One region of the Arthrobacter sp. GmRoot5-12 genome, then DNA from elsewhere that is predicted to be linked to it. Evidence: riboswitches for the same ligand, from Rfam matches in the RefSeq annotation. Region 1 holds a riboswitch; each other region holds the start of a gene.
The links. A riboswitch is a leader RNA that binds a small molecule or an ion and turns the genes downstream of it on or off. The one in region 1 is predicted to bind S-adenosylmethionine.
Positions count from the first base shown of each region.

Region 2: it holds a riboswitch for S-adenosylmethionine, as region 1 does, so the genes downstream of both, AC6JAM_RS05990 (cobalamin-independent methionine synthase II family protein) here and AC6JAM_RS10285 (DUF1737 domain-containing protein) in region 1, are expected to answer to the same signal.
Region 3: it holds a riboswitch for S-adenosylmethionine, as region 1 does, so the genes downstream of both, metX (homoserine O-acetyltransferase MetX) here and AC6JAM_RS10285 (DUF1737 domain-containing protein) in region 1, are expected to answer to the same signal.

Region 1 is NZ_AP046056.1:2,248,418-2,258,772, forward strand. Features, by position in the region: gene AC6JAM_RS10250 (ECF transporter S component) at 1-597, shown strand, start outside; gene AC6JAM_RS10255 (ABC transporter ATP-binding protein) at 597-2,147, shown strand; gene AC6JAM_RS10260 (energy-coupling factor transporter transmembrane component T family protein) at 2,144-2,944, shown strand; gene AC6JAM_RS10265 (UDP-N-acetylglucosamine 1-carboxyvinyltransferase) at 3,062-4,585, shown strand; gene AC6JAM_RS10270 (glutamate--cysteine ligase 2) at 4,652-5,878, shown strand; gene AC6JAM_RS10275 (O-succinylhomoserine sulfhydrylase) at 6,014-7,222, opposite strand; gene AC6JAM_RS10280 (rhodanese-like domain-containing protein) at 7,223-7,633, opposite strand; gene AC6JAM_RS10285 (DUF1737 domain-containing protein) at 7,630-7,905, opposite strand; SAM riboswitch class IV at 7,919-8,034, opposite strand; gene opgC (OpgC domain-containing protein) at 8,260-10,355, shown strand, end outside.
Region 2 is NZ_AP046056.1:1,334,389-1,344,743, reverse strand. Features, by position in the region: gene AC6JAM_RS06000 (hypothetical protein) at 1-38, shown strand, start outside; gene AC6JAM_RS05995 (uracil-DNA glycosylase family protein) at 51-680, opposite strand; gene AC6JAM_RS05990 (cobalamin-independent methionine synthase II family protein) at 882-2,090, opposite strand; SAM riboswitch class I at 2,104-2,207, opposite strand; gene AC6JAM_RS05985 (SipW-dependent-type signal peptide-containing protein) at 2,464-3,159, shown strand; gene AC6JAM_RS05980 (S24/S26 family peptidase) at 3,178-3,792, shown strand; gene AC6JAM_RS05975 (hypothetical protein) at 3,806-4,522, shown strand; gene AC6JAM_RS05970 (choice-of-anchor G family protein) at 4,519-6,246, shown strand; gene AC6JAM_RS05965 (M14 family zinc carboxypeptidase) at 6,414-7,505, shown strand; gene AC6JAM_RS05960 (adenylosuccinate synthase) at 7,744-9,033, shown strand; gene AC6JAM_RS05955 (YegP family protein) at 9,221-9,592, shown strand; gene AC6JAM_RS05950 (RNA polymerase sigma factor) at 9,889-10,355, shown strand, end outside.
Region 3 is NZ_AP046056.1:386,647-397,001, reverse strand. Features, by position in the region: gene AC6JAM_RS01855 (bifunctional o-acetylhomoserine/o-acetylserine sulfhydrylase) at 1-1,295, shown strand, start outside; SAM riboswitch class IV at 1,396-1,511, shown strand; gene metX (homoserine O-acetyltransferase MetX) at 1,524-2,639, shown strand; gene AC6JAM_RS01845 (MFS transporter) at 2,806-4,188, shown strand; gene AC6JAM_RS01840 (zinc-binding dehydrogenase) at 4,197-5,342, shown strand; gene AC6JAM_RS01835 (LysR family transcriptional regulator) at 5,378-6,280, opposite strand; gene mmsB (3-hydroxyisobutyrate dehydrogenase) at 6,420-7,340, shown strand; gene AC6JAM_RS01825 (CoA-acylating methylmalonate-semialdehyde dehydrogenase) at 7,375-8,859, shown strand; gene AC6JAM_RS01820 (hypothetical protein) at 8,924-9,529, opposite strand; gene AC6JAM_RS01815 (SGNH/GDSL hydrolase family protein) at 9,579-10,355, opposite strand, start outside.

The DNA of each region.
Region 1 (10,355 bases):
ACCAGTAAGTCCTGGCGCGTCGTGGACATCGTGGTCGCCGCGCTGGTGGCCATCGCGGGCGGCGTCATTTTCTGGGCGTGGGACCAGGGAGCAGCCGCGCTTTCTGCCCCCATGAATGCCGCCTACCCGCCCCTGACCGGGCTGCTGGCGGGCGGCTGGATGATTCCCGGCGTGCTGGGAATGCTCATCATCCGCAAGCCCGGAGCCGCCCTGTTCTGTGAAACCGTGGCCGCCACCGGGGAACTCCTCATGGGGTCCCAGTACGGTGCCTCGGTCCTCTTCTCCGGCTTCATCCAGGGCCTCGGCGCGGAAATCATCTTCGCCATCTTCGTCTACCGCAAGTTCAACCTGCCTGTCTCCCTGCTGGCAGGCGCCGCGGCTGGATTCTTCTGCGGACTGAATGACTCGTTCGCACCGTGGGGCTGGAACATCGCCTACTCCGGTGCGGACAAGCTGGCGTACATCGTGCTGACCACCCTCTCCGGCGCCATTCTCGCCGGCGCCCTGTCGTGGCTGGCCACGCGCGGCCTGGCGCGTACGGGCGTGCTGAGCTCCTTCGCTTCGCGCAAGGCCGCCACGGAGCCTGTCTTCTCCTGATGGCACCAGCCCAGCGTGACGGCGGCACCGTCCGCCCTGCCGCCGTCACAGCCCGGGGCTGGGGGTGGCGGCACGCCGGCAGGGCCAAGCCTGCCGTCCATGCGCTTGACCTGGACATCAGCCCGGGGGAGCGGGTGCTCCTGCTCGGCCCCTCGGGTGCCGGGAAGTCCACGCTCCTGCATGCGCTCGCAGGGGTGCTGGGGGACATTAACGACGACGGCGGCGAGGCGGGGGACGCCGACGAGTCGGGTTCGCTGCTGGTTGACGGCGCCGTGCCCCGCGCCCAGCGCGGGCGCGCCGGACTTATGCAGCAGGACCCCGAGACGCAGGTGGTCCTGTCGCGGGTGGGGGACGACGTCGCCTTCGGTGCCGAAAACCTTGCCGTCCCACGGGAAGCAATCTGGGCGCGCGTGCACGAGGCGCTTGCCGACGTCGGACTGTCCCACCTGCCGCTGGACCACCCGACGTCGGCCCTGTCCGGCGGGCAAAAGCAGCGCCTGGCGCTGGCCGGCATCCTGGCCATGCGCCCGGGCCTGATCCTCCTGGATGAGCCAACCGCCAACCTGGACCCGGACGGCGTGCTGGAGGTCCGCGATGCCGTGGCGCGGTGCCTGGACAAGACCGGGGCCACGCTGGTGGTGGTGGAGCACCGGGTGTCCGTGTGGAAGGACCTGGTGGACCGGATCGTGGTCCTGCAGCCGGGCTCCGCCGCGGATCCCGCCGTACTCCTGGACGGGCCGCCGGCCCGGGTGCTCACGGAGGCGCGGGCCATGCTGGCCGCCGCCGGTGTGTGGGTCCCCGGCTACGTCCCGGCAACCCGTGCCCGGGCGGTGGTCCCGGCCCCCGGCACGGGAAACCTCCTGCTCGCGGCCGAACAGTTGGGAGTCGCCCGCGAACGTCCCCGACGCAAGGGCTTAAGGAAGATTCCGCCGTCACCGGTCCAGGAAGGCCTGGCCGCGCAGGTGCGCGCCGGGCAGGCGCTCGCCGTGACGGGTCCCAACGGCGCCGGCAAGTCCACTTTCGCCCTGACCCTGGCAGGGCTGCTGGAACCGGTGTCCGGAAAGGTCTCCGCCACCATGGACCTGAGCCGCGGTGCCGGCATTGACCCGTACCGGTGGAAGGCGGATCAGTTGATTTCCCGAGTGGGGACGGTGTTCCAGGAGCCGGAGCACCAGTTCGTGACCGGCAAGGTGCTTGACGAACTGCTGTTCGGCCCCCGGCACCTGGGCCACGGCGAGGATCGGGTGGACGAACTGCTGGAGCGGCTGCGGCTCACCGCGCTGGTGGACGCCAACCCCTACACGCTCTCCGGTGGCGAGAAGCGGCGGCTGTCCGTGGCCACCGTCCTTGCCGCCAGCCCGCAGGTCCTGGTCCTGGATGAACCCACGTTCGGGCAGGACGCCAACACTTGGGCCGAGCTGGCGTCCTTCCTGTCCGAGCTCCTGGATGCCGGCACTGCCGTGGTGTCCGTGACCCATGACGCCGAATTCACCCAGGCCTTGGGCGGGGCCGAACTGCGGATGGCCGCGGCGGAAGCGGTGGCGCCATGAGGCAGCAACTCACCCTGGGCGGCAACCATGCCCTTCTGGTCCGCGCCAATCCACTAAGCAAGTTCGCTGCCGTCCTGCTGATCACCGCCGTCCTGGCGCTGTCCATCGACTGGGTTTCGGCGTCCGTGGCCCTGGTCTTTGAACTTCTGCTCTTTCCCCTGGCCGGGCTCACCCTGTCCCTGCTGTGGCAGCGCGGCTGGCCGCTGATCCTTGCCGCTGCCGTGGGTGGCTGGAGCACCTCCATCCTGGCCCCGGACAGCGGCCGGATCCTGCTCGACGCCGGGATCTGGTCCATGAGCGAAGGTTCCCTGCAGCTGGGCATCGGCTTCCTCCTGCGCGGCTTTGCGATCGCCCTTCCGGCCGTGCTCCTGATGAGCTGCACCGATCCCACGGACCTTGCCGACGCGCTGGCGCAGAAGGCGCGCCTGCCGCACCGCTTTGTCCTGGGAACGCTCGCCGCGATGCGCCTGGTGGGGCTCATGGCTGAAGAATGGCAGACCATCGGGATGGCCCGGCGTGCGCGCGGCGTGGGTTCGCGCGGCAGCGTGGCCCAGCGGGTGAAGGCCACGCTGGGCCAGAGTTTCGGGCTGCTGGTACAGGCCATCCGCCGCGCGTCCCGGCTTGCTGTGACCATGGAAGCCCGCGGTTTCGGCGGCGGCAACCGGACCTGGGCCCGGGAATCCACGTTCAGCGCGCTGGACCTTGGGGTGGTGGCCGGCGGTGTCCTGGTGGCCGGCCTCGCGCTATTTGCTGCCCTGGCCGCCGGGACCTGGAACATGGTGTGGCTGGGCAGTTGATGTTGGCGGTCCGGCGCAGGTGATTCCTATCGCATGCAGTGGGTAGAGGCTTCCCCGATGCCCCGTACCAGTGCCCGATCAAGGCCCGCCTAACTCATTTATGATATATTTGCGGGTATGACGCAGGAGACCGCTGAGCACGTTGCCGCCATGTTGAGGGATGCCCGGAGCGAGAAGGGCTGGACCCAGGGCCAGTTGGCCGCCGAGCTCGGCACCAGCCAGAGCGCCGTTGCCCGGATGGAGCAGGGCAAGCAGAACCTGAGCCTGAAGATGATCCAGAGGCTGGAGAAGATCTTCGACCGCAGCATCGTCAACGTCGGCAAGCCGCAGATGACGCACCTGCGGGTGGAGGGCGGCCGTACCCTCTCCGGTGCCGTGGATGTCAACAGCAGCAAGAACGCCGGCGTCGCCCTGCTGTGCGCCAGCCTGATCAACCGTGGCACCACCGTGCTCCGCCGGCTGGCACGGATCGAGGAAGTCAACCGCATTGTCGAAGTGCTGACCAGCATCGGCGTCGAGTGCACCTGGCTTAACGACACTGACCTGCGTCTTCGCCGTCCCGCCGTCCTGGACCTGGAAGCCATGGACGTTGACGCGGCGCGCAGGACCCGCAGCGTCATCATGCTGCTGGGTCCCCTTCTGGATGAGTCGCGGGAGTACCGGCTGCCCTACGCCGGCGGCTGCGACCTCGGCACCCGCACCGTGGAACCGCACATGCAGGCGTTGCGCCAGTTTGGCCTTGCCGTGGAAGCCACGGCCGGTTTCTACACGGTCCAGGCTCCGCCGGCGGACGCGCAGGACCGCTCCTTCGTCCTCACCGAACGCGGGGACACCGTCACCGAGAACGCCATCATGGCCGCGGCGCACCGGCCGGGAACCACCGTGATCCGCAACGCCAGCCCCAATTACATGGTGCAGGACCTGTGCTTCTACCTGCAGATGCTGGGCGTCACCATCGAGGGCGTGGGCACCACCACCCTGAAGATCACGGGCCGGCCCGACATTGACGCGGAGATCGAGTACTTCCCCTCCGAGGATCCCATCGAGGCGATGAGCCTCATCACGGCCGGCATCGTCACCAATTCCGAGGTCACGGTGCGGCGGGTGCCCATCGAGTTCATGGAAATCGAGTTGGCCACCTTGGGCCAGATGGGGCAGAAGCTGGAAATTTCGGGCGAGTACATGGCCCGCAACGGCCGCACCCGGCTGGTGGACGTGACCACCAAGCCCTCCGAGCTGCATGCCCCGGAGGACAAGATCCATCCGATGCCGTTCCCCGGGCTGAACATCGACAACCTGCCGTTCTTTGCCGTCATTGCCGCGAACGCCGATGGCCAGACCATGATCCACGACTGGGTCTACGAGAACCGGGCCATTTACCTGACAGAGCTGAACAGGCTTGGGGCGCAGGTGCAGCTGCTGGATCCGCACCGGATCTACGTCAACGGGCCCACCAAGTGGCGCGCCGCCGAGGTGGGCTGCCCGCCGGCGCTTCGTCCGGCCGCCTGCCTGCTGCTGGCCATGCTCGCCGCCCGGGGCGTGTCCGAACTGCGGAACATCTACGTGATCGAGCGTGGCTACGAGGACCTGGCGGAACGCCTGAACACCATTGGCGCCAAGGTGGAGTACTTCCAGGACTAGCATTCACGGTTCGTCATGAATCGCCGGGGCCCCTCGAATGCCGGACAAGTATCGCAGAATGTTCGTATGCGTACTTTTGGCGTAGAGGAGGAACTCCTGATCGTTGATCCGGAGTCCGGGGAACCCCTTGCCCTGGCCGACGCCCTCCTGGCCGGCCACCGCGTTGCGGCTGACGATCTTCCCGTGGACCCGGAGGTCCATCACTCCGGAAAACAGGCGGATTACGACGACGAGATGGGCTTGAGTGCCGAGCTGAAGCTTGAGCAGATCGAGACCCAGACCCGTCCGTGCCTCGAATACGGGAGCCTGCTCGAACAGATCCGCGCGGGCCGCGCCCTGGCGGACCAGGCCGCCAGGAAGCATGGCGCCCGGGTGGCGGCCCTCGCCACCTCGCCCTTGGCCTCCACCACCCACACGACGCCCGACCCCCGGTACGCCAAAATGCTGGAGCGCTTCGGCCTCACCGCCCAGGAGCAGCTGACCTGCGGCTTCCATGTGCACACGTTCATCGAATCGCCCGAAGAGGGCGTGGCGGTCCTGGACCGGATCCGCGACAAGCTGGCGGTGCTGACGGCCCTGAGCGCCAATTCACCCTTCTGGAACGGCGTTCCAACCGGGTTTGAAAGCTACCGCACCCAGGCCTGGAACCGGTGGCCCACGGCGGGCCCGGCCGGTATTTACGGGACGTACCCTGCCTACCGGCGCGTGGTGACGCGGCTGCTGGAAAGCGGCGTCATGCTCGATGAGGGCATGCTGTACTTCGACGCCCGGCTGTCCCGCAACCACCCCACCGTCGAGGTTCGCGTGGCGGACGTCTGCCTTCGTGCCGAGGATGCAGCGCTCATTGCCGTGCTGGTCCGGGCGCTGGTGGAATCCGCCAGCAGGGAATGGCAGGCCGACGTGGATCCTGCGCCGGTTCCCACCGTCCTCCTCCGGATGGCCTCGTGGCAGGCCAGCAGCGCCGGGCTGAGCGGTGAACTCCTGGATTTTGGGAATTTCCGGCCCGCACCGGCCGCGGACGTGGTCCGGTCCCTGGTGGATTACCTGGCTCCCGTCCTGTCCGAACAGGGGGAGCTGGCACTGGCACGGCAGGGGGTGGAGGACATCATCGCCCGCGGAACAGGAGCCGCCGAACAGCGCCGCGCCCGGGACAAGGCGCTGGCGGGACCGCCCCCGGAGGACATGGGGTTCGGCGCCGTGGTGCGGCAGGCCGTCAATGTGACCATGCGGGATGCCCTGGATCTAGCTGACGTGGAGGGCACGCCCGAGCTGCTGCGGGTCCGCCAGAGCTGACCTTCGACGCGCATATCCATTCCCGACGCGCAGATTCCTCCTCGCGGCCCATATTTGGTGCGCGCCAGGGAATCTGCGCATCGAGAGTGAGGAAGCGCGTCGCCCGGACCCAGAGGAGCTAGGCTTCCCGCGCGGCTAGATCTGCTTGAGTGCCTGTTCCAGGTCGCGGAGGAGGTCCTCCGGGTCCTCGAGCCCTACCGAGAGCCGCACCACGCCGTCACTGAGCCCAATGGCGGCTCGCCCTTCCGGCCCCATGGCGCGGTGCGTGGTGGTGGCGGGGTGCGTGATCAGGGACTTCGAATCACCAAGGTTGTTGGAGATGTCGATGATGCGCAGCCCGTCCAGCAGTGCGAAGGCCGCTTCCTTGCCGGAGCGCCCGCCGGAGGGAGCCAGCTCAAGCGTGAGGACCGTACCGCCGGCGCTCATCTGCCGTGCCGCCAGGTCGTACTGCGGGTGGGACTTGAGCAGCGGGTACCTCACCCAGCTCACGGCGGGCTGTTCTTCCAGCCACTCTGCGAGCCGGAGCGCCGTGGCGGAGGAATGGTTCACGCGCAGGCTCATGGTCTCCAGGCCCTTGGTCAGGACCCAGGCGTTGAACGCCGAGAGTGCGGGCCCGGTGTGGCGCATGAGCTGTTTTACGGGACCGTCGATGAACTCCTTGGTGCCCAGGATGGCGCCGCCCATGACCCTGCCCTGGCCGTCGATGTGCTTGGTGCCGGAGTAGACGATGACGTCGGCGCCCAGGTCACCGCAGCGCTGCAGCAGGGGAGTGGCGAAGACGTTGTCCGCCACCACCTTGGCGCCGGCGGCATGCGCAAGTTCGCTGACCGCGGCGATGTCCACGATCTCCTGCATCGGGTTGGACGGGGATTCGAAGAAGACGGCGGTGGTGGGCTCGGAGAGGGCCTCGCGCCACTGGTCCAGGTCCGGCCCGTCCACGAAGACGGTCTCCACGCCCCACCGGGGAAGGATCTCGTTCAAAATCACGAAGCACGAACCGAACAGCGACCGGGCGGCCACCACCCGGTCGCCGGCAGCCAGCAGGGCACCAAGCGCGGTGAATACCGCGGACATTCCCGACGCCGTCGCGAAGCAGGCTTCGGTGCCTTCCAGCAGCCGGAGCCGCTCCTGGAAGGTGGCCACGGACGGGTTGCCGTAGCGGGAGTAGACAAAGCGTTCGTCCTCGCCGGTGAAGGCGCGTTCAGCTGCTGCCGCGGATTCGTAGACGAAGCCGGAGTTCAGGAAGATGGCCTCGGACGTTTCCTGGAAGTTGGTGCGGTCCAGCCCGCCACGGACAGCCTGGGTGTCGGGGTTCCAGCCGGGGGCGTCTTGGTTGAAGGTCACTTAGTTCTTTCCGAGGTTGGTGGGAAGGCCGCGGTTTTTCCAGCCGTTGACGGTGCGTTCGCCATAGCGGTCCGGCTCGCCTTCAAAGCCCTCCAGCACGTTGTAGGAGGTGAAGCCGGCCCGGGTGGCCGCGATGGCTGCCGCGATGGACCGCTGGCCGGAGCGGCACAGGAACACCAGTTCGGTTGAACGGTCCTCGGGCGCCTGCTGGCTGAGGTCGTTGATGAAGTCGGGGTTGGGGATGCCGCCGGGGAAGGTCCACTGGATGAAGAGGGGGTCGTTGTCCGTGGCCTTGGTGTCCGGAATGCCGATGTGGGCCCATTCGCCCTCGGTGCGGACGTCCACCAGGATGGCGCCCTGTTCCAGCTTCTCCCATGCTTCCTGGGGCGTGAGGTCTCCCGCGTAGCTCATGCGTGGCCCTCGCCGTCGAACTCGCCTTCAAATTCGGCGTCCAGTTCATCCACTGCGGTGGCAACCGCGGCATCGGCCGAGGCGATTGCCGCCGGAAGGACCACTGCCTGCGCCACGATCACGCTGGTGCCGTTGAAGGTGGCTGCCGGGCTGCCGTGCAGCACATAGCCGTCGGCCAGGGCCGTGGAGATCCGCTCGCAGAATGAACGGTCATCCGGGCCGGTGATCAGGCGGTAGGACAATTTTTCGTCAGGGGCAGGTGCGTCAGACACGACGGATCTCCTTCTTTCACGCTTGCAGCTCGAATCGGTCGATATGCCGAGTATTCACCTGAGGCACCCCGCCGCGAAAGGGAGGGTTGCCGACCGGCCAGTCAGGGCTTCACACCGGTACTCATTACTCCCCAAAAACGTAACATCTGCCGCGCCAAGCCGCACCGCCGCCGTCGTCATGTTCCGTAATTGAGCAGCGCTGAAGGGAGGCGCGGGGTTGAAGGAAAGCGCGACGGCGGACATCGCCGCAGGTGGGCGGCCCGCCACGTGCCGCCCGGGGCCGCGGGGCCGATAAAGTTCTTACCGGGGCGCCGCCCCGTCGTCACAGCAATGAGCACCGGGGGTCCTGTCAGCATGCGGGCAAACACATCGCGCCACCAGGCCGCCATCCGCGGGACCCGCCGGCCGTCCATCGGTGCGTTCCTGGCCGCGGCCATCGTCAGCCTCCTTGCCCTGCTGGCGGCTGCGCCGGCGCATGCGGCGGACGCTACGCCGGAGAAGGGAAAGCCCTGGCTGGGCGCGGTGCTCGAGTGGGGCGAGGACACCGCCGCAGGCTTCAGCGGCCGGCTTGGTGCCAGTCCGGCCGTCTTCGGCCACGACATCACCATCCCCTACCGCGATTCGGAACGGAACGACCTTGACGGCTTCCTTCAGCAGGCCGCGTCCCTAGGCGCCCACGCCCTGCTCACGGTAAAGCCGTCAGTGCCCCTGGACCAGCTCGGCACTGCGGAAGCGGCAGCATTCGCAGCGCAGGTGCGCGACCTTACGTCCGGGCTCAAGGGGCAGCTGCTGATCCGGTTCGCCCCGGACATGAATGCAAGCTGGGTGGCCTGGGGCCAGCAGCCCGCCGCGTACCGGCAGGCCTTCAGGGCTGTGGCGGCAGCGTTCAAGACGTACGACGGCGGCCGGCCCACCTTGGTGTGGGCGCCTTACCTGGGCAAGGACTACCCCTTTGACCGCAACCGGGATGCCCCGCAGCCCGGAAGCGAAGGCTTTTCCCTCCTGGACACGAACGGCGACGGGGCCTGGAACTCAAGCGACAGCGCCTACGCCCCGTACTACCCGGGTGACGACGCAGTGGACTGGGTGGGGCTGGCCGCCTATCACGACGACACGGCCGGCGGCCCCGCCGTCAACTCCCAGCCGAGGGCCGGCGAGCTCCAGGACATGCTGACGGCCTCCGGCGGCGAAAACTTCTACGGCACCTATTCCGAGGGGCGCAACAAGCCGTTCCTCCTCCAGACCTCTGCTTTCTACAGCCCCGCGTCCGGCGGCGCGCAGGAGGCGGACATCAAGGTGGGCTGGTGGGACCAGGTGGTGGGAACTGCCACTTCCCCAGCTTTTGCCGGGACGGCCGCCGTTGTCTGGGACGAGCGCACCAGCACCAGGGATACCGGCGTGGCGAGCATCAGCTGGCTGCTCACGGGACAGGCGGGCATCGCCAAAGCGGCCCTGGACAGGCTGAAGGCAACGCCAATGGTCACCGGGCCGGTCACCGAAGTGGCATCCGGGAGCACCTACGTCCGGGCCAACACGCTCTCCGGGGCTGCCGCCTGGACTGTTGCCGCCGCCATGGCCATCCTCCTGGTGGCCCTGTGGCGGATACCCCGCCGGATCAACGCAGCCACGGCCTGGGGCTACCAGGATCCCTCCGCCAGGGACTCGCGCATCGATCTGCTGCGCGGGATGGCCATCGTCTTTGTGGTGGTGAACCACCTGGGCATGGCATCGCTGTTCCAGCTGCTCACCCAGGAGGCCGTGGGCTTCGTGTCGGGTGCGGAACTGTTCGTCCTGTTCTCCGGACTGGTGGTGGGCATGGTGTACGGGCCCAAGGCCAGGGAGGACTTCGGGCAGGTGGTCGACCTCACGACCCGCCGCGCCGGCAAGCTCTACCTGACGGCGCTGGCCGTGCTGATCGGCGTCTTCCTTCTGTCCCTGCTCCCGTTCTTCCACACCGAGGCCCTGACCACGTTCGTGGACCAGGGGACCGGTGGCGCCGGGCACAACGGGGCCGGCCGGACCTACGACCTCTATGCGGGCATGTCATCGCTGTTCCAGTTCCCCGTCCCGCCCCAGGTGCTTCCGGCCATCGTGCTGCTGCAGTTCGGTCCCTGGCAGTTCAATGTCATGGGGCTCTATGTGGTGCTGTTGCTGGTCAGCCCGCTGATCCTCGCGGCGCTGAACCGCGGAAAGGCCATCTGGGTCGTGGCGGTATCGGTTGCCGTGTATGCGGCAGGTGCCATGACCAGGTTCCGGATCCTGCCCTCGCAGTTCGAGGACTCCTTCCCGCTGCTGGTGTGGCAGGTGCTTTTCGTGCTTGGGCTGGTTGCGGGCTACCATCGGCGCAGCATCACAGCGTGGCTGTCGCGCCACACGTGGGTGGTGGTTGCCTGCACCACGGCAGCGTTCGCTTTGGCCTTCCTGTCCTGGGGCAACCCCTACCTGGCCAA
Region 2 (10,355 bases), 910 kb from region 1:
CGGGAATTTCGTTTACCGAGTCCGATGCCACAGGCTGAGCGGCGCAGGTCTTAAGGTTTGGCAATACCCGTGCGGGCCATGGCGTCTGCATAGGCAGTGCGCATGTCCTCCAGGTACTCCTCCTGGCGGGCCGGGGAACCGGCGAAGGCGCGGCCGCTCAGCGAGCGGACCTTGTAGGTCTTCAGGCCGCGGCGCCAGAGGAGGGGCACCTCGGTCTTCAACAGCAGGTTGGCCAGGCGGTTGGCTTCGGTGCCATGCGCCACGATCACCGAGGCGCGGGGGACCAGGGCCAGGAACTTCAGCAGGGGCTTCAGGCCTGACTGGATCTGGTCCGGAGTGAACTTGCCGTTGGGTTCGCCCGGGACGTGCCAGGGGTGGACGTTCCACGGCATGACGAACTCCGGGCGCAGGCCAAGCTTCCACTGGATCCCCAGCATGCGGGTAACAGCGTCCTGGTCGCCGGGGGTGATGAACCCGGACGGATCCACCTCGCCGATGTTGGAGAACAGGCTGATAATGCGGCATTCCTCCACGTCGTGCATGGGGTCCACGTAGGGCACCACGGTTCCGGGCTTGGCCTCCTGCAGGGAATCACACAGTTCGTTGACGGCGGCAACGCTGGGTTCGTAGCGGCGGCTCATGAGCTGTTCGTGGAATGTTTCGGGTGCCAGGGCTGTCATGAAGTGCTGGATCTCCTGCGGGGATTGGCGTTGCTGCCGCCACGGACATGGGCGCACGGCGGCACGGCACATCAGTGGCGGTTGATTGGGGTGGACCAACTCCTGGTCGGCCTACTCCAGTTTAGCAAGCCCAGGCAAGCGAAACGCCGGCCGCCCCTTCCGGTGATGGAAGGCACAGCCGGCGCGTCGGTGCGGGAGCGGCTAGAAGAGGCGCTTCGAGGCGCGGCGGGCACCCTCACCCAGTGCCTCCAGCTTGGCGAAGGCGATCTGCGGGTGCACCCTGCCGCCCAGGCCACAGTCGGTGGAGGCAATGACGTTCCCGCGGCCCACGAGGTCCGCAAAGCGGACGATCCGGTCCGCCACCAGGTCCGGGTGCTCCACCACATTGGTGGCATGCGAAACAACGCCCGGGATGATCACCTTGCCCTCGGGGAGCTTTGTGTCCTCCCACACCCGCCATTCGTGTTCGTGGCGGACGTTTGCCGCTTCAAAGGAATAGGCGCCGGCGTTGACCTGAAGCACAGAGCCGATGATGTCGGCGAACGGGATGTCCGTGGTGTGTGGGCCGTGCCAGGATCCCCAGCACACGTGCAGCCGGATCTGCTCCTGCGGCAGCCCGCGCAGCGCCCAGTTGGTCGCTTCGACGCGCAGCTGGATGAACTTCAAGTAATCGTCCAGGGACGGCTCGGGATTGATCTGGTCCCAGCTTTCGGCCAGGGACGGATCATCGAGCTGCACCGTAAGGCCGGCCTCGATGATGGCCTTGTATTCCTCCCGCATGGCATCAGCGCAGGCGTAGACGAGTTCCTCGTCGCTCTTGTAGTACTCGTTGGCTACCCGCGCGCATGAGCCGGGGGAGAGGGAGGCCACGAAGCCATCCGTGAGGCCTGCGGCGGCGAGCCCGGTCTTCAGGTTCCGGATGTCCGAGGCCACCAGGTCCTGGCCCGTGTAGGTTAGCGGTCCGGCGATCTTGGGCTGGGCAACACTCCTGCGGTGGGTGAGGATGCCGGATGCGGGATCGCTGTAGGCCTCGTTGAAGGCCTGCCGGTCGCGCCGGTCCGGGAACGAGGTCAGGACAACGTTTCCGGGGGACGAGCGGCGGACGCCGGACTCGGCCCAGCGGTCCACGGTGGTTGGCTCAAGGCCCCCGAGCCGGGCGAAGGAGTAATTCCACCACGCCCCGTAATCCACCGAGCTGGACATGGTGTGCGCGTACTCGCCGTCGTTGGGGATGTCGATGCCAAGGTCCTTCTGGCGCTGCACCACGTCCACTACGGAGGCTTCGAGGAGTTCCAGGAATTCCGGCGTGATGCCGTCGGCTTCCTTGGCGGCGTTGGCCGCAATGAGTTCAGGGGTGCGGGGCAATGAACCGGCGTGGGTCACGCGGATATGGTCGGTGTTCTGGGACATGCTGGAATCTTCCTTTCCATCGGTCCTGGCAGTAGCACCTTCGGCCGGCAGGAGTCTGCCGGGACGTGGTTGCTGCGGCGTCATTGAGCCAGGTCTCTCGGCCGCTCCGGATGGTCCACTCCCACCTAAAGCGACAGCGTGGCGGCGGGGCAACTCGGTTTCATAATGTGGCGCGGCAGCGTCCGTCGGAGCGCGTCCGCACGATTCCGCCGGAGAAAGCGACAGTTGATAACATTTAATACACCGACTTGACTTTAATTAGTAAGTAATGATGATGTAGAAACATCGGTCTTTTGGGGGAAATACCGATAATCCCCCATACCCGTGTCCCGGTTCCTACCGTTCGGGGTTTAATTCTAATTTGGGGGAAATCATGGTTGAATCAACCAGCGCTAAGCCGCGCTCGCAAAAGGCTAATAAAGTCCGCGCTATTCTTGCCGGCGGCCTTGTCTTGGGGATCGGCGCAGCCTTCACTCTCGCTGCGTGGACGGACAACGAGTGGGTCTTCGGCCAGAGCGGGAACGGCGGCGGCCCGGGTACCAAGGTCTACCACATGCAGCAGAACACGTGGTCCGGTACTTCAAGCGAGGCGGTTTGGGCTGACGAGCCGACTGCTCCCGGTGGAGCCCTGACATTCAGCGTCAATGCTGACGATCTCGTGCCGGGGTCGACGGTCTACGCCCCGATGCAGTTGCGGGCTTCCGACAAGTCCCAATCATTGGTGGCCACGCTGACGGGGGCTGCCCGGCTCGACGGAACTGATTCAGCCACCAACTCTGCAGCGCTGTACGGTGCTCTTCGGTACCAGCTGAAGAAGGAGGTGGACAAGGACCTTTGCAACGCCACCAACTTCTCCTCCAATGGAACTGATCTTGTTCCTGTTGGCTCGACCCTGAACACCCGTTCGGACACTCCGATCAACCTTCCGGCCGGAGCTACGGACGCAGCTGCGGGCACACCTGTGAGTCTTTGCTTCGCAATGACGCTCCCTTCGAATGCAAGCGTTGATCTTCAGGGATTGCGGACCACCCCCTTGTGGACCTTCAGCAGCACCGTAGGCCAGTCGTAGCCGCCACCCGTGCTTCGGATGTCCGCCAGGCGTGAGTCCGGGTTCCGGGCGGCGGCCGTGCCGTCCGGAACCCGGCTCCCGCCGGGTGTGGGAAGCGTGGCCCGGGGGTTCAGGGAGGTATTGCTTTCCGTCGTTGCCCTGCTGGGACTGGCATGCATCCTCTCCCTGGTCCTCGGCCTTTTCTTCAAAGCGTCCTTCGTCGTTTTCCGTACGGGATCGATGGAGCCGCTCTATCCAGTCGGTGCGCTGTCCCTGACCGTGCAGGTCACCGCCAAGGATCTCGTCCCGGGCGACGTCGTGTCGGTCCGCCGGGATGCGGCGACCGCCCTGGTGACCCACCGCGTGGTGGCAGTTGACCCGCCCAGTGTGGAGGGGGCCACAGCGTCGCTAAGGCTTCGCGGCGACGCTAACACTTCGGATGACCCGTTGCCCTACGAGGTGGCCACGGCGCAGAAGGTGCTGATCACCGTTCCCGGCTTAGGAGCTTGGGTCATGGCTTCACGGGGGCCGGAGTTCCTGGGTGCAGCAACGCTCGCTGTGACCGTGCTGGTGACATGGGCCTACTGGCCGAGACACGGTGCAACTGGCCAGGCGGAGGTCGACGACGAACCCCCGGCGAAACCACAACAGTAAGGTCGTAAATGACATGGCGGGAGCCAGCTTCAGGCGCGTCGCAAGAGCCGCGGGGGTTATCGCAGTTTTGCTGGCCACCGCTGCGCCCGGCGCAGCGGTGGCTGACGAACCATTGGTTCCGGTTCCGGAGACAGGAGCGGCAGGCTTCCTGTCCCTTTCTTCGTCGATGTATCCATTGGCCCTTCCTGCGCTTCAAGCAGGGGAGTCCTTCAGTTGGCAGATTGGCATTTCGGTGGACCAGCCCAGCGGTGAGTCGACGCTGCAGGTGACTGCGGACGGTGGGCTTGCCGGCACAGGGACCTACCTGGTTTCCGTGGACGAATGCGACGTCGCCTGGCAGGGAAGCAGCGGCCTGGGCGGGGATTTGCGCTGTCCCATCGGTTCCACGCCGCGCATAGCGCCGGTGACGCTGGCCGAACACCGTCAGGACGTGCTGGTTCCCTTGCGGGATCTGCGCGGCGGCCCCTCACCTTACCTCCGCTTCATCCTTTACCGGCCCGCGGGTTCGCAGGATCCACCGGACACGTCGCTGACCTTGGGCATTGGGGTCACCGCTGCAGGCATTGACGACGCCGTGACCCCGCCGGGGCAGCGGCCGCCAGCACCGCTGGCGAACACAGGGACGGCGGTGCTCCAGGGACTGCTCGCGGGCTGCGGCCTCCTGCTGCTGGGCGCGGCGGCCGTAGCTGCCGGCCGCCGAACCAGGGCCCGGACCGGGAGAACATCATGACATCTCCGCGCAGGAACCTCCTCCACCGCGCGGCCAGGAACCCGCGCACCTCCCTGGCGATAGCAGCGGCGGCTGCGGTATGCCTGGCGGCAACCACTACGGTCACCACGGCGGCGTGGGTGGACAACGAATGGGCCGCCGGCAGCGTAGGCGTCGGCTCTCCGGGGGACTGCGCCACCAACACGCTCTTCAGCGGCGAGGCATCGGCCACCCAGCTCACGGGGAGCGTGCTGGGCACAGACCTGAATTCCGTAGCCGGAGTTGAGGGTCTCACAGTCACCAACGTCGACGGTGCGGTGTCACCGCTGCCTCTCACGGCTACTCCGGTGACAGGCGTTCCGGACGCCTTCATCAGCAAGCTGCCTGTCACGGCCCTTGGCGCTAATCCGGTGACGGCGGGCCTGGGGCTGGGGCTCCCGGTTGGTGGCCTGGGCACCTATACGCAGTGGGCGCAGGCGCAGGACAGCGGACAAACCCGCGCTGCCGCCGGGCTCGTCACTGACCAGTCCGGGGCTGTGGACGTGGGCGGGACGGCCACCGGAGCCAACACTGCGCCGCAGGCTGCCACGATCTCGCTGGGCAACGTCGTGCCCGGGTCGCTTGCCGGCGTCACCCTCGACGTCGGGGCCGTGGCGTCCTCCGCATCGGTCCAAGCGTGCGACCTGATCAACGGCTGGCCTACGCTGGCTGCAACTCCCGCCGTTGCGCGGGAGTACGGTATCGCCAGCCTCAACCTAAGGACCAGCGTCCCTGCGATTGGGGCTCTCAGCAGGAGCGGAGAATCCCAGCTCGACGATGTGCCGAACCAGTTGACGGCTTTGGTTGCCCCCGGTGCCTTGACCACCGCAATCTCCAGCGGCCTGAACTCCTTGCTTGATCCTGTTCTGGGACTGCTGGACAGTTCGGCCTCCACAACGGCCACTTTGTCAGCTCCCAGCCTTGGCGCAGTGCGCGCCCTCATGGAAGAGACGCTGGTCGACAATGAGAATACGGTCGCTGTCGACCTCGCGGCCGGTACCGTCCGGATAGACATTGCAGCGCTCACCGATGGGACGCTGGGACTTAACCGTCAAGTGGCAAACCACACGGTCCTGGACAGCACCGTGACGGGGAAGGCCACTGCCAAAGTCACCCAGCTCCTGAACCAGTGGGAGATTCGAGTTGCGGATGCCTTGACTGCGGCCATACGTGAGGCCACAATCGAGTCCCGCTCTGTTGTGACTGTGGTGGGCACCCTGGGCGTGCCGGTGGCCGAGATTGTCGTTGCTACCGGCCCGTTGAAGCTGAATGACTTCCTGGCCGGTACGGCCCCTCCACCCCTCGTCACCTCCAAGCTGCTGGGGCTCGGAATCGGCGGAACCCTTCTGAACATCATCCTCAGCACTCTGACCAACGGTGCCAATGGCGTGATTCAGGACGCCCTTCGAGCGACGATCTTCACAGCAGGCCTGGTGCCGCAGGTGGGGGCGGGTATCGATGCGCTGGTCGTTGATGCGGGAACAGCCGTCGGCAACCTGCTGTCGTCGATCAGCTCCCTCGTCTCCGTCCACGTAAACGTCCAACCTGACAAACCCTGGGCCGGGGTAAAACCCGCTGACGTATCAGCCAAAGCAGGGGAATACAAAGTGTCGGCTGTAAGGATTGGCGTGATTAATGATCCGGAACCACTGAGTCTTTCGCTTGGCACTTCTTCCGCTGGGCCGGTAAATTACCGGCCTTCGTGATTTTGCTGTCCGCGCGGGAACTTTTTCGGCATTTCAATCGTTACTGGCATTGTTTTGAAGTGCTTCCGATATTAAATACGACTGTCAAATTAATTGACAGAATTTCGCATTATTGCTTGGATTTTGTCACAGTCCGCGATGGGGGACATGGCGGCTGGACCCACTCAATGCACTCGAAAGAGGTACCGCACGTGAAAATATCCCTGTCTTCTTTCAAGGCCCTCGCCGCCGCAGGCGCCCTGTCGCTCGCTGTCGTCGCAGCAGGTCCGGCGCCCCTGGCCGGCGCCGTAGGCGAAGGGCCTTCCTACGACGGCAACGGCCAGATCACCACGTCGAAGCTGGCCACCTACGACCAGATGGTCTCGTTCCTGAAGGACCAGGATGCGCGCCAGCCCGCCATGGAGCTGGAGGTCATCGGCCAGACCGTCAAAGGCCGCGACATCCACCTGGTCAAGTACACATCGGACCCGGCCAAGCCCACCATCCTGTATTTGACCCAGCAGCACGGCAATGAACAGCTCACCACCGAGGGTGCCTTCGAGTTCGTCAAGCACCTGGGCACGGGCAAGTCGGCAGGCATCCTGGACGGCGTGAACATCCTCATCGTGCCCATGCTCAACGCGGACGGTGCCATGGGGGATGTCAACTTCTCCCTGGACGACTACCTTGCCAAGGGGGACCGCCACCTCACCCGCTACAACGCGGAGGGCGTGGACCTGAACCGGGACCATGTGGCCAAGGTCCAGCCGGAGACCCAGGCGCTGCACAACAACGTGATGCGCAAGTACCGCATTGACTACATGATCGACCTGCACCACCAGGGCACCCGCGCCGAGCGCGACGGCAAGCTGGTTTCCGGCTCCATCCTGTACCCCACCACCCCGAACGCCGACCCCTCCGTCGTCGAGAAATCAAAGCGGCTCGGCGCCGTTGTCTTCAACAACGTTGACTCCACCGGCTGGGGCCACCTGGGCAGGTACCAGGGCGGCAGCGCCGAGACCATCAGCCGCAACGGCATCTCCGTGGAATACGGCATTGCCACCCTGCTTTTCGAGATGCGCGGCATGTCCGACCACTACCTGGATGGTTACGCGCTGGGGCAGCGGAGCAATGGTTACCTGATCAAGCAGACGGTCACCACGCTGGCCTCCACCGCCGCGGCCATCGCGGATGGATCCATTGCCGACGCCGACACCTCCTTCTGGGACACGCTCGCCGAGCAGACGTCCCGGCCCTCGGGGGAGGCCGAGGACGAGTAGGAGGCCCGGCGCCCGCCGCGGCCCATATTTGCGAAAGGGCCGCGGCGGGCCACAACAGTGGACAAAGTGCCCCATCGGCTAAACTTGGGTGGTAAGAGCCCCGGAACTCTTGCTTCGCCGTGCCGTGCTGCGGCTGTGCGAAGGCCGGTATGTTCGGGGCATTCTCATGAACGGCGCTGCATGGGCCCGCCACCAGATGGCTGGACCCGGGCAGCCCGAACGAATGGGGGAGGATCCCATGCCAGCAATTGTGATCGTAGGAGCCCAGTGGGGCGACGAAGGAAAAGGCAAGGCCACCGACCTTTTGGGCGGCCGTGTTGACTACGTCGTCAAGCCCAATGGCGGCAACAATGCCGGGCACACCGTCGTCGTAGGCGGTGAAAAGTACGAACTCAAGCTGCTGCCGGCAGGCATTCTCAGCCCCAACGCTGTTCCCATCATCGGCAACGGCTGCGTGGTGAACCTCGAAGCCCTCTTCCAGGAAATCGATGGGCTCCAGGCCCGCGGTGCGGACACCTCGAAGCTGCGGGTTTCCGCCAACGCCCACCTGGTGGCCCCGTACCACCAGGTCCTGGACAAAGTGACCGAACGCTTCCTGGGCAGCCGCGCCATCGGCACCACCGGCCGCGGCATCGGCCCCGCCTACATGGACAAGGTGGCCCGGCTGGGCATCCGCGTCCAGGACGTCTTTGACGAATCCATCCTCCGCCAGAAGGTGGAAGGCTCGCTGCGCCAGAAGAACGAACTCCTGGTCAAGGTCTACAACCGCCGCAGCGTTGTGGTGGACGAGATCGTGGACTACTTCCTGTCCTTCGCCGAGCGGCTCCGTCCGCTGGTCATCGACAGCACCCTGGTCCTGAACACCGCGCTGGACGAGGGCAAGGTGGTCCTGATGGAAGGCGGCCAGGCTACGTTCCTGGACGTGGACCACGGCACCTACCCGTTCGTGACCTCCTCCAACCCCACCGCCGGCGGCGCGTCGGTTGGCTCCGGCATCGGGCCCACCCGCATCTCGCGCTCCATCGGCATCATCAAGGCCTACACCACCCGCGTTGGCGCCGGCCCGTTCCCCACGGAACTCTTCGACGAGATGGGCATGTACCTGCAGAAGACCGGCGGCGAATTCGGCGTCAACACCGGACGCCCGCGCCGCTGCGGCTGGTACGACGCCGTCCTGGCCCGGCATGCCTCCCGCGTCAACGGCTTCACGGACTACTTCGTCACCAAGCTGGACGTGCTCACCGGCATCGAACAGATTCCCGTGTGCGTGGCCTACGACGTGGACGGCGTCCGGCACGATGAAATGCCCATGACGCAGACCGAGTTCCACCACGCCAAGCCCATCTTCGAGTACTTCGACGGCTGGACCGAGGACATCACCGGGGCACGCACCCTGGCGGACCTGCCGGAGAACGCCCGGAATTACGTGCTGGCCCTTGAGAAGCTCTCCGGAACCCGGTTCTCCGCCATCGGCGTGGGCCCGGACCGGGACCAGACCATCGTGGTGAACGACCTCATCAACGATTGACACCCCCAGGGCAGCATGACGACGGCGGCAGGCCACCTTTGCGGGTGGCCTGCCGCTTGTGCGTCCCGGGACGTTCGGCCCCGGGTGGAAAAGCAATTTACACAGGCTTAACGCGCACGGTCTTGTGAGGCTGCACGCGTACCGGCAAGACTCGGTAGTACCCCCTGGTGCCCAAGGAAGGATCGTCATGGCCGGAAAATTTGAAGCATTCATTGACGCTGATTCGTTGTTCCGGTTCCGGCTCCTGGCCCCGGATGGCGCAGTGGTGGCTGTCTCCGGGCCGTACCATGACAAGCAGGCCCTGGCGGCAGGGATCGCTGCCGTGCGTGAGTGCGCCGGCACCGGCCTGGTCACCGACCTCTGTCCCGCCGGGGCCGTATCCCGTCCCGCAACCGTGCCCGTAGCGGCAGCCGCCGCCGTTCCCGCGGAGCTGCCCTCCGCCGTCGTACCTGTCTGTAGCGACGAGCGCCTGCCCGCCAGGCTGCACTTTTTCGCGCTGGCCAAGGCATCGCGCAGGCAGGCGACGCCGCCCCGGTGGACCAGGGCAGCTGCCCGCTGACAGCCGCGGAACGGCTGCCAAAGAAAAGTTTTTGAAATCGCGTAACCCTTTGGGGGTGCGCAGCGATTACCCCTATGAAGTGCCGGTCTGGAACCTGTCCCCCATCACGTTCCAGACCGGCTCTTTTGTTTTCCGCCCAGCCGGCTTCAGGTGCCGGGAGCCCGCAACGGCCCGCTTACCCGGCGCCGTGGCGCTTCCGGCAGCGGTTGTTACTGAAGGGTAAAGTAGGGGCAGCGTTCCGGATGTACTGAGCGTTCACCTTGCCAACTCCCTCTTTGACGGAAAGCACTACGTCAGTGACCGATGCACAGACAGACGAGGCTCCGGACCAGCCAACTCCCGGGACCGCTGCCTTCAGCCTCGTCTACAAGACGTACGCGTCGCAGGTGCTGGGCTATCTCACCGCCCGGGGAGTCGAGGATCCGGAGGCCGCCATGCAGGAAGTGTTTCTTTCCGTCCTGCCCAGGCTCGACAGTGTCCGCGGAGGGGATGCGGGGCTGCGTACCTTCATTTTCTCCGTTGCCCATGCCCGGATGGTGGACGACCACCGCCGCCAAAGCCGAAGCCCGCTCAAACTGCCGTTCGAGCCAGAGCTTGACCAGCGCCAGGACAGCTCAGCGGAAAAGCTGGCGCTGGAGCGCATCTCACCCCGGGAAGTCCTCGGGCTGCTGGACGGGCTGCCGCAGGACCAGCGGGACGTGCTGTTGCTTCGCCTGGTGGGTGGCCTGACAGTGGAACAGACCGCGGAAACCATCGATAAGAG
Region 3 (10,355 bases), 1.9 Mb from region 1:
GCCAGATCCATGCAGGCCAGGAGCCCGACAGTGCCACCGGAGCCCGCGCGCTCCCCATTTACCAGACCACGTCCTTCGTGTTCCCCAGCGCCGAAAGCGCAGCCAACCGCTTTGCCCTCGCCGAACTTGCGCCCATCTACACCCGGATTGGCAACCCCACCCAGGATGCCGTCGAACAGCGGATCGCCAGCCTTGAGGGAGGCCTGGCCGCTTTGCTGCTGAGCTCGGGCCAGGCCGCCGAGACGTTCGCGGTGCTGAACATTGCGGAGGCGGGGGACCATATTGTGGCGAGCCCCAGCCTTTATGGCGGAACGTACAACCTGTTCGCCCACACCCTGAAGAAGTTCGGCATCTCGGTCACCTTCGTCCAGGATCCCGACAACCTGGACCAGTGGCGCGACGCCGTCCAGCCGAACACCAAGCTCTTTTTCGGTGAAGTGGTGTCCAATCCCCGCCAGGACGTCCTGGACATCGACGGCATCTCCGAGGTGGCCCACCAGGCAGGCGTGCCACTGATCGTGGACAACACCCTGTCCACGCCCTACCTGATCCGCCCACTGGAGTGGGGTGCGGACATCGTGATCCACTCCGCCACCAAATACCTGGGCGGCCACGGCTCCGCAATTGCCGGCGTGATCGTGGACTCCGGCAAATTCGACTTCGGCAAGGACCCTGAACGGTTCCCCGGCTTCAACACCCCGGACCCCACCTACAACGGCCTGGTCTACGCCCGCGACCTAGGCGCCGACGGTGCGCTGGGTGCCAACCTCTCCTACATCCTCAAGGCCCGCGTCCAGCTGCTGCGCGACCTTGGCTCGGCGGTTTCCCCCTTCAACGCCTTCCTGATCTCCCAGGGCCTGGAGACGCTGAGCCTGCGGGTGGAACGCCACGTTGCCAACGCCACGGAAGTGGCGCGCTGGCTGGAAGGACGGGACGACGTCGAATCCGTCGCCTACGCCGGGTTGCCCTCCAGCCCCTGGTACGAGCGTGGCCGCAAGTACGGGCCCAAGGGAACGGGCGCCGTCGTGGCCTTCAACCTTGCCGGCGGAGCGGAGGCGGGCAAGCGCTTCGTCGACGCCCTGGAGCTGCACTCCCACGTGGCCAACATCGGCGACGTCCGCTCCCTGGTCATCCACCCGGCGTCGACCACCCACAGCCAGCTCTCGCCGGAGCAGCAAGCGGTGGCCGGGGTGAATCCGGGACTGGTCCGGCTCTCTGTTGGCCTGGAGCACATCGATGACATCCTGGCCGACCTGGAAGCGGGTTTCCGCGCTGCCAAAGGCGCCCAGAGCTAAAAGCGCGCCAGGGCTGACGCCGGGAGGGCCGGCAAGCGGGGAAGTCACAACCAGTCACACTCTTGGCCTGGAGCGGGGGGTGTTTCGTACACTCGAACCAGGTCATGAGTGCCAGTGACAGCCCCGGCTTGCTGGCCGGCAACCCTCCATCCGCGGTGGGGTGCCCCGGGTGAGGACCTGGCCTGCCGGTCAGACGACGGCAGGCAAGCGCGTAGAAGAGGTCTTGCCATGACGGTTACCGTCGCCCGAACCACCATCCCCGAACACGGAATTGTCCGCTACGCCTCCATCGGAGGGCTGGAACTTGAAGCCGGGGGATACCTCCCGGACGTCACGCTGGCCTACGAAACCTGGGGCACGCTCAACGCCGACGCCAGCAACGCCATCCTGATCGAGCACGCCCTGACCGGCAGCACCCACGTGACCCGCGGTGACACGGACGAAGAAGGCTGGTGGGAACAATTGGCCGGTCCCGGCGCTCCCGTGGACACGGACAAGTTCTTCGTGGTGTCCGTCAACATCGTGGGCGGCTGCTACGGGTCCACGGGCCCGTCGTCGGCCGCCCCGGACGGAGCCCCCTGGGGCTCCCGCTTCCCCCTGGTCACCCTGCGGGACAGCACGGTGGCAGAGGCCCGGCTGGCTGACCAGCTGGGCATCAGCAGCTGGTTCGCTGTCCTGGGCGGATCCATGGGCGGCGCCCGCGCCCTTGAATGGGCAGTGACCTACCCGGAGCGGGTGCAGCGCTGCGCCGTCATCTCCGTGGGCGCCGCGAGCACGGCGGAACAGATCGCCTTCGCGCAGGCCCAGACCCTGGCCATCCGGCAGGACCCGCACTTCAACGGCGGCGACTACTACGGCGGCCCCTGCCCGGAAGCCGGGCTGGCACTTGCCCGGCGCATCGCCCACATCACCTACCGGTCCGCGGCTGAACTGGAAGGCCGCTTCGGCCGGGAACCCCAGGCGCCGGAGTCGCCCCTGAAGGGTGAGGCTCTGGCCGCCCGCGGCCGCTACCAGGTGGAAAGCTACCTGGACCACCAGGGCAGCAAGCTCGTGAAGCGCTTCGACGCCAACAGCTATATCGCCCTCACCGAGGCGCTGATGAGCCATGACATCTGCCGGGGCCGCGGAACCCTGGCCGAAACCCTGGCCAGGTCCACCGCCAGGTTCTTCGTGGCCGCCGTGGATTCGGACCGGCTGTATTTCCCGTCGCAGTCCCGTGAGCTGGCCCAGGCCCTGCCGGGGGACGTGGACGTGCACGTCATCCAGGCGCCGATCGGGCACGACGGGTTCCTGACAGAGATCGGGCAGCTGGGCAGCCAGCTCCGGAGCAGCTTCCTGGCCTAGCGCCGCGCATGTGCATTCCTGCAGATGCCTTCTGCACTAATCGGCGTTGAGGTTGCACCGCAGGCAGACCATACTCAATCGAATCCGGTGCGTTCGTGGTGTGCATCACACCCGGCCGCCATTGATTGGTCCCCGTGGTGTCGACGACGACGCCGAAGGAGTTCGCATGAGTACGGAAAGCTCCGCCGCAAGGCGCACAGAGGAAACCGACGTCAAGGCTTCAGGCCTTAAGAAGGTGGTTACGGCCTCCATGGCCGGAACCGTTGTTGAGTGGTACGAGTTCTTCCTCTACGCCTCGGCTGCCACCCTGGTGTTCGGAAAGGCCTTCTTCCCCAACGCCGGCACAGAACTGGATGGCATCATCGCCGCCTTCCTCACTTATGCCGTCGGTTTCGTGGCCCGCCCCATCGGCGGCATCGTCTTTGGCCACTTCGGCGACAAGTTCGGACGCAAGAAGCTGCTGCAGCTGAGCATCATCCTGGTAGGCGTCTCCACCTTCCTCATGGGCTGCCTGCCCACGTTCCAGCAGATCGGCTACTGGGCTCCCGCACTGCTGGTGGTCCTCCGGTTCGCCCAGGGCTTTGCCGTTGGCGGCGAGTGGGGCGGCGCCGTCCTCCTCGTGGCCGAACACAGCCCCAGCAAATCCCGCGGTTTCTGGGCCAGCTGGCCACAGTCGGCAGTGCCGCTGGGAAACCTGCTTGCCACCGCCGTCTTGTTCACCCTGTCCTCCACGTTGACCCAGGACGCCTTCCTGGGGTGGGGCTGGCGCGTAGCGTTCTGGCTGTCCGCGGTGATCGTCCTGATCGGTTACTACATCCGCACCAAGGTCAATGACGCACCGATCTTCCTCGAAGCCCGCAAAGAGGTCGAAGCCGGCCACAAGGGCTACGGCGTCGCTGAGGTATTCCGGCGCTACCCCCGCGGCGTCTTCACCGCCATGGGCCTGCGCCTGGCGGAAAACATCCTGTACTACCTCGTGGTCACGTTCTCCATCACCTACCTGAAAACCGTGGTCCAGGCCGACACCACCCGCATCCTCCTCCTGCTGCTCCTTGCCCACGCCCTGCACTTCGCCGTCGTGCCCATGGTGGGCAAGCTGTCGGACCGGTTTGGCCGCAGGCCCGTCTACATGGCCGGCGCCATCATGGGGGCCACCTGGGGCTTCTTCGCCTTCCCCATGATGGACACCAAGAACGATGCCATCATCCTGGCCGCCATCATGATCGGCCTGGTGTTCCACGCCTTCATGTACGCCGGGCAGCCTGCCATCATGGCGGAAATGTTCCCCACCCGGATGCGCTACTCCGGGGTTTCCCTGGGCTACCAGGTGACGTCGATCGTTGCAGGATCCCTGGCCCCGATCATCGCCGCCTCGCTCCTGGGCGCCTACAAGTCCTCCGTCCCCGTGGCGGTCTACCTGCTGATCGCCTGCGCCATTACCGCCGTCGCGGTCTACTTCCTGAAGGAAACCCGCGGCATCTCGCTGCACGACGTGGACGCCGCCGACGCCCAGGGCACCGCCGACCTCCTTGCCGCCCGCAAGAAGTAGCAGGATCCGTGAAAGCCGCCGTCCTGTACTCCACCGTTCCCGCCGCCCCCACCACGGGGGCCGGCAACGGGAAGCAGACCTACTCCGAGGCCGCTCCGCTGCTGGTGCAGGAACTGGAGCAGCCGGAGCCCCGCGCCGGTGAGCTTGGTGTTGCCATCACCTACTCCAGCCTCTGCCACTCGGACCTCTCGGTGGTGGACGGTTCCCGCGTCCGGCCGCTGCCCATGGCCTTGGGCCACGAGGCGGTGGGTCGGGTGGTGTCCGTGGGGGCCGGCGTGTCCGACGTGTCCGTGGGCGACCATGTGGTGCTGGTCTTCGTGCCGAGCTGTGGCGGGTGCCGTGCATGCCTGGCCGGCCGGCCGGCCCTCTGCCACCGTGCCGCAGAGGTCAATGGCTCCGGCGACCTGCTGCACGGGCCGGCACTGCTGCGGACTCCGGCAGGGGAACGGATCAACCACCACCTTGGCGTCTCGGCCTTCGCCGATTACGCAGTGGTGGCAAGGGAATCGGTGGTGGTGATCGACGACGACGTCCCGGACACGGTTGCCTCGATGTTTGGTTGCGCCGTGCTCACCGGAATGGGTGCAGTGTTGAATACCGCGGCTGTAAGTCCGGGGCAGTCCGTAGCGGTGTTCGGCCTCGGAGCCGTGGGCCTGTCAGCCGTCATGGCAGCGCGCCTCGCCGGAGCCGCCGACGTCATTGCCATCGATCCAAACCAAGGCAAGCACCAGCTGGCCCGCGACGCCGGCGCCACATCGGTGGGAACGCCGGAGGACGCGGCACGGCTGATCGCGGAAGCGTCCGGGGACGGTGTGGACGTTGCCATTGAAGCAGTGGGATCAGCAGGCGTTATCGCCTCCTGCCTGGAGCAGGTGACGCGGGGAGGCGCCGTGGTGTCGGTGGGCCTGCCCCATCCGTCCGCCCAGTTGACGGTGCCGGCCCTGCAGTTGGCCGGGGCGGGAAAACGGCTGCTGGGCTCCTACATGGGGGATGCCGTGCCGGCGCGCGACATTCCGCAGTACCTGGCGTTCTGGCGCGAAGGCAGGCTGCCGGTTGAGCTGCTGCACACTGACACCCGGCCGCTCAGCGAGATCAATGAGGGCCTGGACGCGCTGGCATCCGGGCAGGTGGTAAGGCGGCTGTTCCAGGCCTGACTTGTGCGGGGGGCCTGGGTCCGCAAGAACAGCGCTTACCCCGCCAGCACCCCGGAGCGCTCCTTCATTTCCGCCTTGAGTGCCGCAATCACCGCCTGGACCGGTGCGGACCGGAGCGACTCCGGGCGGGCAACGGCCCAGATGGGGAGCTGGCGCTCAAAGTCGGCTGCCAGGACGGGCACGAAGTCCCCGCAGCCCGCCACCATGAAGTTGGGCAGCAGCCCAATGCCCGCACCCTGCCGCACCGCCTCCACCTGGGCGAACACGCTGGTGGCCTGGAAGCTCGTCCTGGGCAGCGGAAGCTGCGAAGACCAGCGCGGCCCCAGCTCCGCCACCTGGAGTGCGGATTCGACGTAGGACACAAACCCGTGCTGCCCCACGTCGTCGAGCGTTTCCGGCAGACCATGCCGGGCGGCATACGCTGAGCTGGCGTAGAGGCGCAGGTAGTAGTTGCTCAGGAAGATTGTCTGCGCGGTGGTGACGTCCGCCCGGCCCACCACGATCTCCAGGTCCACGCCCGACCGGTTCTGGCTGACTTTCCGGGTGGCGCTGAGCATTTCGATGTTCAGCTGCGGGTTTTGCTGCTGGAGCCGCACCAGCGACGGGGTGACGAACACTGCTCCCACGCCGTCCGTCGTGGCGACGCGGACCAGGCCGGCGAGGGTGCTTTGGTCCTGGCTGATCAGGCCGGACAGCGAGCCAAGGGTACCTTCGATCGCCTCTGCCGCTTCCACGGCCGCGGCACCGAGCTGCGTCAGCTCCCAACCCTGCGGGCTGCGTTCCAAAGTCCGGCCGCCCAGTTGCCTGTCCAGGGCGAGGATGCGGCGGGAGATGGTGGTGTGGGTTGTTCCCAGCGTCTCGGCTACCGCGTTGAACCGGCCCAGGCGGGCAACGGTGAGCAGGATGAGCAGGTCGTCGGGGCTTGGCAACCGTCTCAGGTCCACTGCGGTCCTTCCTTCGATGTGCAGCAATGCACATGGCCTCTGTGATTTTTCCCCTTGATTGCACTCTAACAGGGTGTGATCGTTGACAGACATGCCGGCAGTACGGCTGGAATGGAAGCAAAGGAGCTTACTCGTGGCAGTTATCGGTTGGATTGGCCTGGGCAACATGGGCGGCCACATGTCCGTAAACCTGGCGAAAGCCGGGCATGATGTGCGCGGTTTCGACCTCAACCCGGCAGCCCTGGCAGCCGCTGAAGCAGGCGGCGTCAAGCGGACCGCCAGCATCGCCGAGGCGGTGGATGGTGCGGACGCCGTGTTCACCATGCTGCCCAAGGGCGAACATGCCCGTGCGGTGTATCTCGGCGGGGACGGCGTGCTGGCGCACGCGGACACCCGGACGCTGCTGATTGACTCCTCGACTATCGACGTCGCCTCCGCCCAGGAACTGCACGACGCCGCTGCTGCCGCTGGCTTCCGCTTCGTGGACGCGCCAGTGTCGGGTGGAATGAGCGGGGCGGAAGCGGGAACGCTTACTTTCATGGTTGGCGGCGAAGAGGGGGCCGTGGCGGACGCCACGGGCTACATCGGCCCCATGGCCGCCAACATCATCCCCACGGGCGGCCCCACCACGGGGCAGGCGGCCAAGATCTGCAACAACCTGATGCTTTTCATCAACCTGGCCTCCACCGCGGAGGGCGCTGTGCTCGCCGACCGGCTGGGCCTGGACAAGCAGGTCTTCTGGAACATTGCCTCTGTCTCCTCGGGCGACTCGTGGGCACTGCGGACCTGGTACCCGGTGCCCGGCGTGGTTCCTACCGCAGCCTCGAACAACGGCTTCGCGCCCACCTTCACCACAGAGCTGGCGAACAAGGACATTGGGCTGGCCATCAGCGCAGCCGAGGATACCGGCACGCCCCTGGAGATCGGCAGGCACGTCCAGCAGCTGTTCCAGCGGCTTATTGACGCCGGTGACGCCTGCAAGGACTGCTCCATGATCATCAAGCTCGTGGACGGCTCACTCGAACCCGCCAACCCGGCGCCGTCCGCCAACTAGCCCGCACCACGCAACGCAGGAAAAGAGACTCCCCGTGGAAACCATCCCGCACTACATCAACGGCACCCGCGTCAGCGACGCAGACCGCTTCGGCCCAGTGTTCAATCCCGCGACCGGTGAACAGGAGAAACAGGTGGCGCTTGCCTCGGCGGCACGGACAGAGGAAGCCATCGCGGCTGCCCGTTCCGCGCTGCCGGCCTGGCGGGCCACCAGCCTGGCCCGGCGGACCGGCATCTTCTTCCGGGTCCGCGAAATCCTGACCCAGCGGAAGCCCGAGCTCGCCGCCATCCTCACCAGCGAGCACGGGAAGGTCCTCTCCGACGCAGAGGGCGAAATCGCCCGCGGCCTGGAGAACATCGATTTCGCCACCGGCCTGTCCCACATGCTCAAGGGCGAGCGGTCCGAGCAGGTCTCCACCGGGGTGGACGTGCACTCCGTCCGCCAGCCGGTGGGCGTCGTAGCCTGCATTACGCCGTTCAACTTTCCGGCCATGGTGCCGCTGTGGATGATCGGCAGTGCCCTGGCCTGCGGCAACACCGTGCTGCTGAAGCCCAGCGAGAAGGACCCATCGGCCGCCGTCTTCATCGCGGAGGCCTTCGCCGAAGCGGGCCTGCCGGCCGGGGTGCTGAACGTGGTCCACGGTGACAAGGAAGCCGTGGATGTCCTGCTGGAGCACCCGGACGTCAAAGCCGTGAGTTTTGTCGGCTCCACTCCCGTTGCCCAGTCGATCTACAAGCGGGCGGCAGAACACGGCAAGCGGGTGCAGGCGCTGGGCGGTGCAAAGAACCACATGGTGGTGCTTCCCGACGCCGACCTGGACATGGCTGCCGACGCTGCGGTTTCGGCCGCCTACGGGTCAGCCGGCGAACGCTGCATGGCCGTCAGCGTCCTGGTGGCCGTGGGCAACATCGCGGACGACCTGGTGAAGGCAATCTCCAGCCGCATGGCGGGTTTGAAGATCGGCCCGGGAACGGACCCCGCGTCCCAGATGGGCCCCTTGATCACCGCGGAGCACCGGGACCGCGTGGCCTCCTATGTGGCGGGGGCCGAAAATGAAGGCGCATCCGTGGTTGTGGACGGGCGCTCGCAGCAGTTCGATTCAAACGGATTCTTCATCGGCGTCAGCCTGGTGGACCACGTCAAGCCGGGCATGAAGGTGTACGACGACGAGATCTTCGGCCCGGTCCTGTCCGTGGTCCGCGTCGATACCTACGGCGACGCCGTGAAGCTGGTCAACGACAACGAGTTCGGCAACGGCACGGCCATCTTCACCCGTGACGGCGGGGCGGCCCGGCAGTTCGAGTTCGACGTCGAGGCAGGCATGGTGGGCGTCAACGTGCCCATTCCGGTTCCGGTAGGCACGTTCTCGTTCGGCGGCTGGAAGAACTCGCTGTTCGGCGACACCCACATGTACGGCCCGGACAGCATCCGGTTCTACACCCGGGGCAAGGTGGTGACCACGCGCTGGCCGGATCCCTCCACCTCGGTGATTGACCTGGGCTTCCCGCAGGTCCACTGAGCTTGACAGGAGCACTGAACGCATAAAGGAGCGCCACCGGGCAGGCCCGGTGGCGCTCCTTTTACTAGCCGTTCATGATGTCGCTGCGCCGCTTCATGTAGTCCTCCATGGACAGCTCACCGTTGGTGTACTGCTGGTCCAGTTCCGCGAGCTTGCGGGCGCGGTACCCTTGCGGTGCTGCCGGCGGCGGGGGAGTGGCCGGCGCTGGGGACTGTCCCGGCGTCGGCTCTCCGGGACGCGGCTGCTGAGACCCCTGCTGATCAAAGCCGGGCTGGCCAAAGCCTGGCTGACCAAACCCCTGTCCCTGCGGGGGACCGTAGCCGGGGTCCGGCAGAGGCTGCTGGCCGTACTGGTGGGGCAACGGCTGCGGGTCGCCCAGGGGCTGCGGCCGCTGGATACTGCGGAAGCCGCCGGAGAAGTAGTCCTGCTGGGTATAGCCGTCGCGGGGCTGGTTGCTCTGCGGCCCGGCCGAGCCTGGATACTGGCCCGGTCCCGGGTACTGGCCGGGGCCGGGATACCCGTCTTGTCCGTGTTGCCCCGGGAACTGTTCAGGGAAGCGCCCGGGCAACGACTGGTCCCGGTCCCGCCGTGCCACGGACCGCCGGTACATCCGCATGGCCATGGGGACGACGAAGGACAGGACGATAATCCAGAAAAACAAGCTGCTCACGGTGCCGCGCCTCTCGAGTGTTGTCCTTCCAGCCTAACCCCGGGCGGCCTTACCGGCGGCTGGGCTCCGACGTTCCCAACGGGCCCTCACCCGCACCCAAGGGAACGCCCGGACCGAAGACGGGGCCCGGCGTCGGCCGCTTTGCCGTGATGCCGTCCCCGGAGGACTGGCGGCGCAGCCGCCGCAGCACCCACGGCACGAAGTATTCGCGCGCCCACACCAGGTCCCCGCTCCTGGCCTCGCGCCAGGTCCGGGGCGGCAGGGGCTTGGGCTGCAGCGGCTCCAGGGAATGCTCAACGTTGAGCGCGTCCAGCACCATGGCCGCTATGGTGTGGTGCCCCAGCGGGGAGAAGTGCAGCCGGTCCTGGTCCCACATCTGCGGATCGCTCAACTGCCGCAGCGACCACATGTCCGCGATGATGGCGTCGTGCCGCGTTGCCACCGTCCGCAGGTTCTCGTTGTAGATGGCCACCTTGCTGCGGATCCTGCCGAGCACTGACGAGCCGGTGTCAGGTCCGTTGAACAGGACCACCGTGGCACCACCCAGGGACAGGATCTGGACCACGGAATCGAGCTTTTCGGCCAGCACGTCCGGGTCGCCGCCCGGGCGGATGAGGTCGTTGCCGCCCGCCGACAGGGTTACCAGGTCCGGCTTCAGCTCCAGGGCAGGCGCCAGCTGCTGGTCAACGATCTGCTGCAGCAGGCGGCCGCGGACGGCCAGGTTGGCGTAGGCGAAGTCAGGCTGGGTCCTGCCCAGCTCCTCGGCCACCCTGTCGGCCCAGCCGCGGTGGCCGCCGGGGCTCGCGGGTTCGGGGTCGCCGATGCC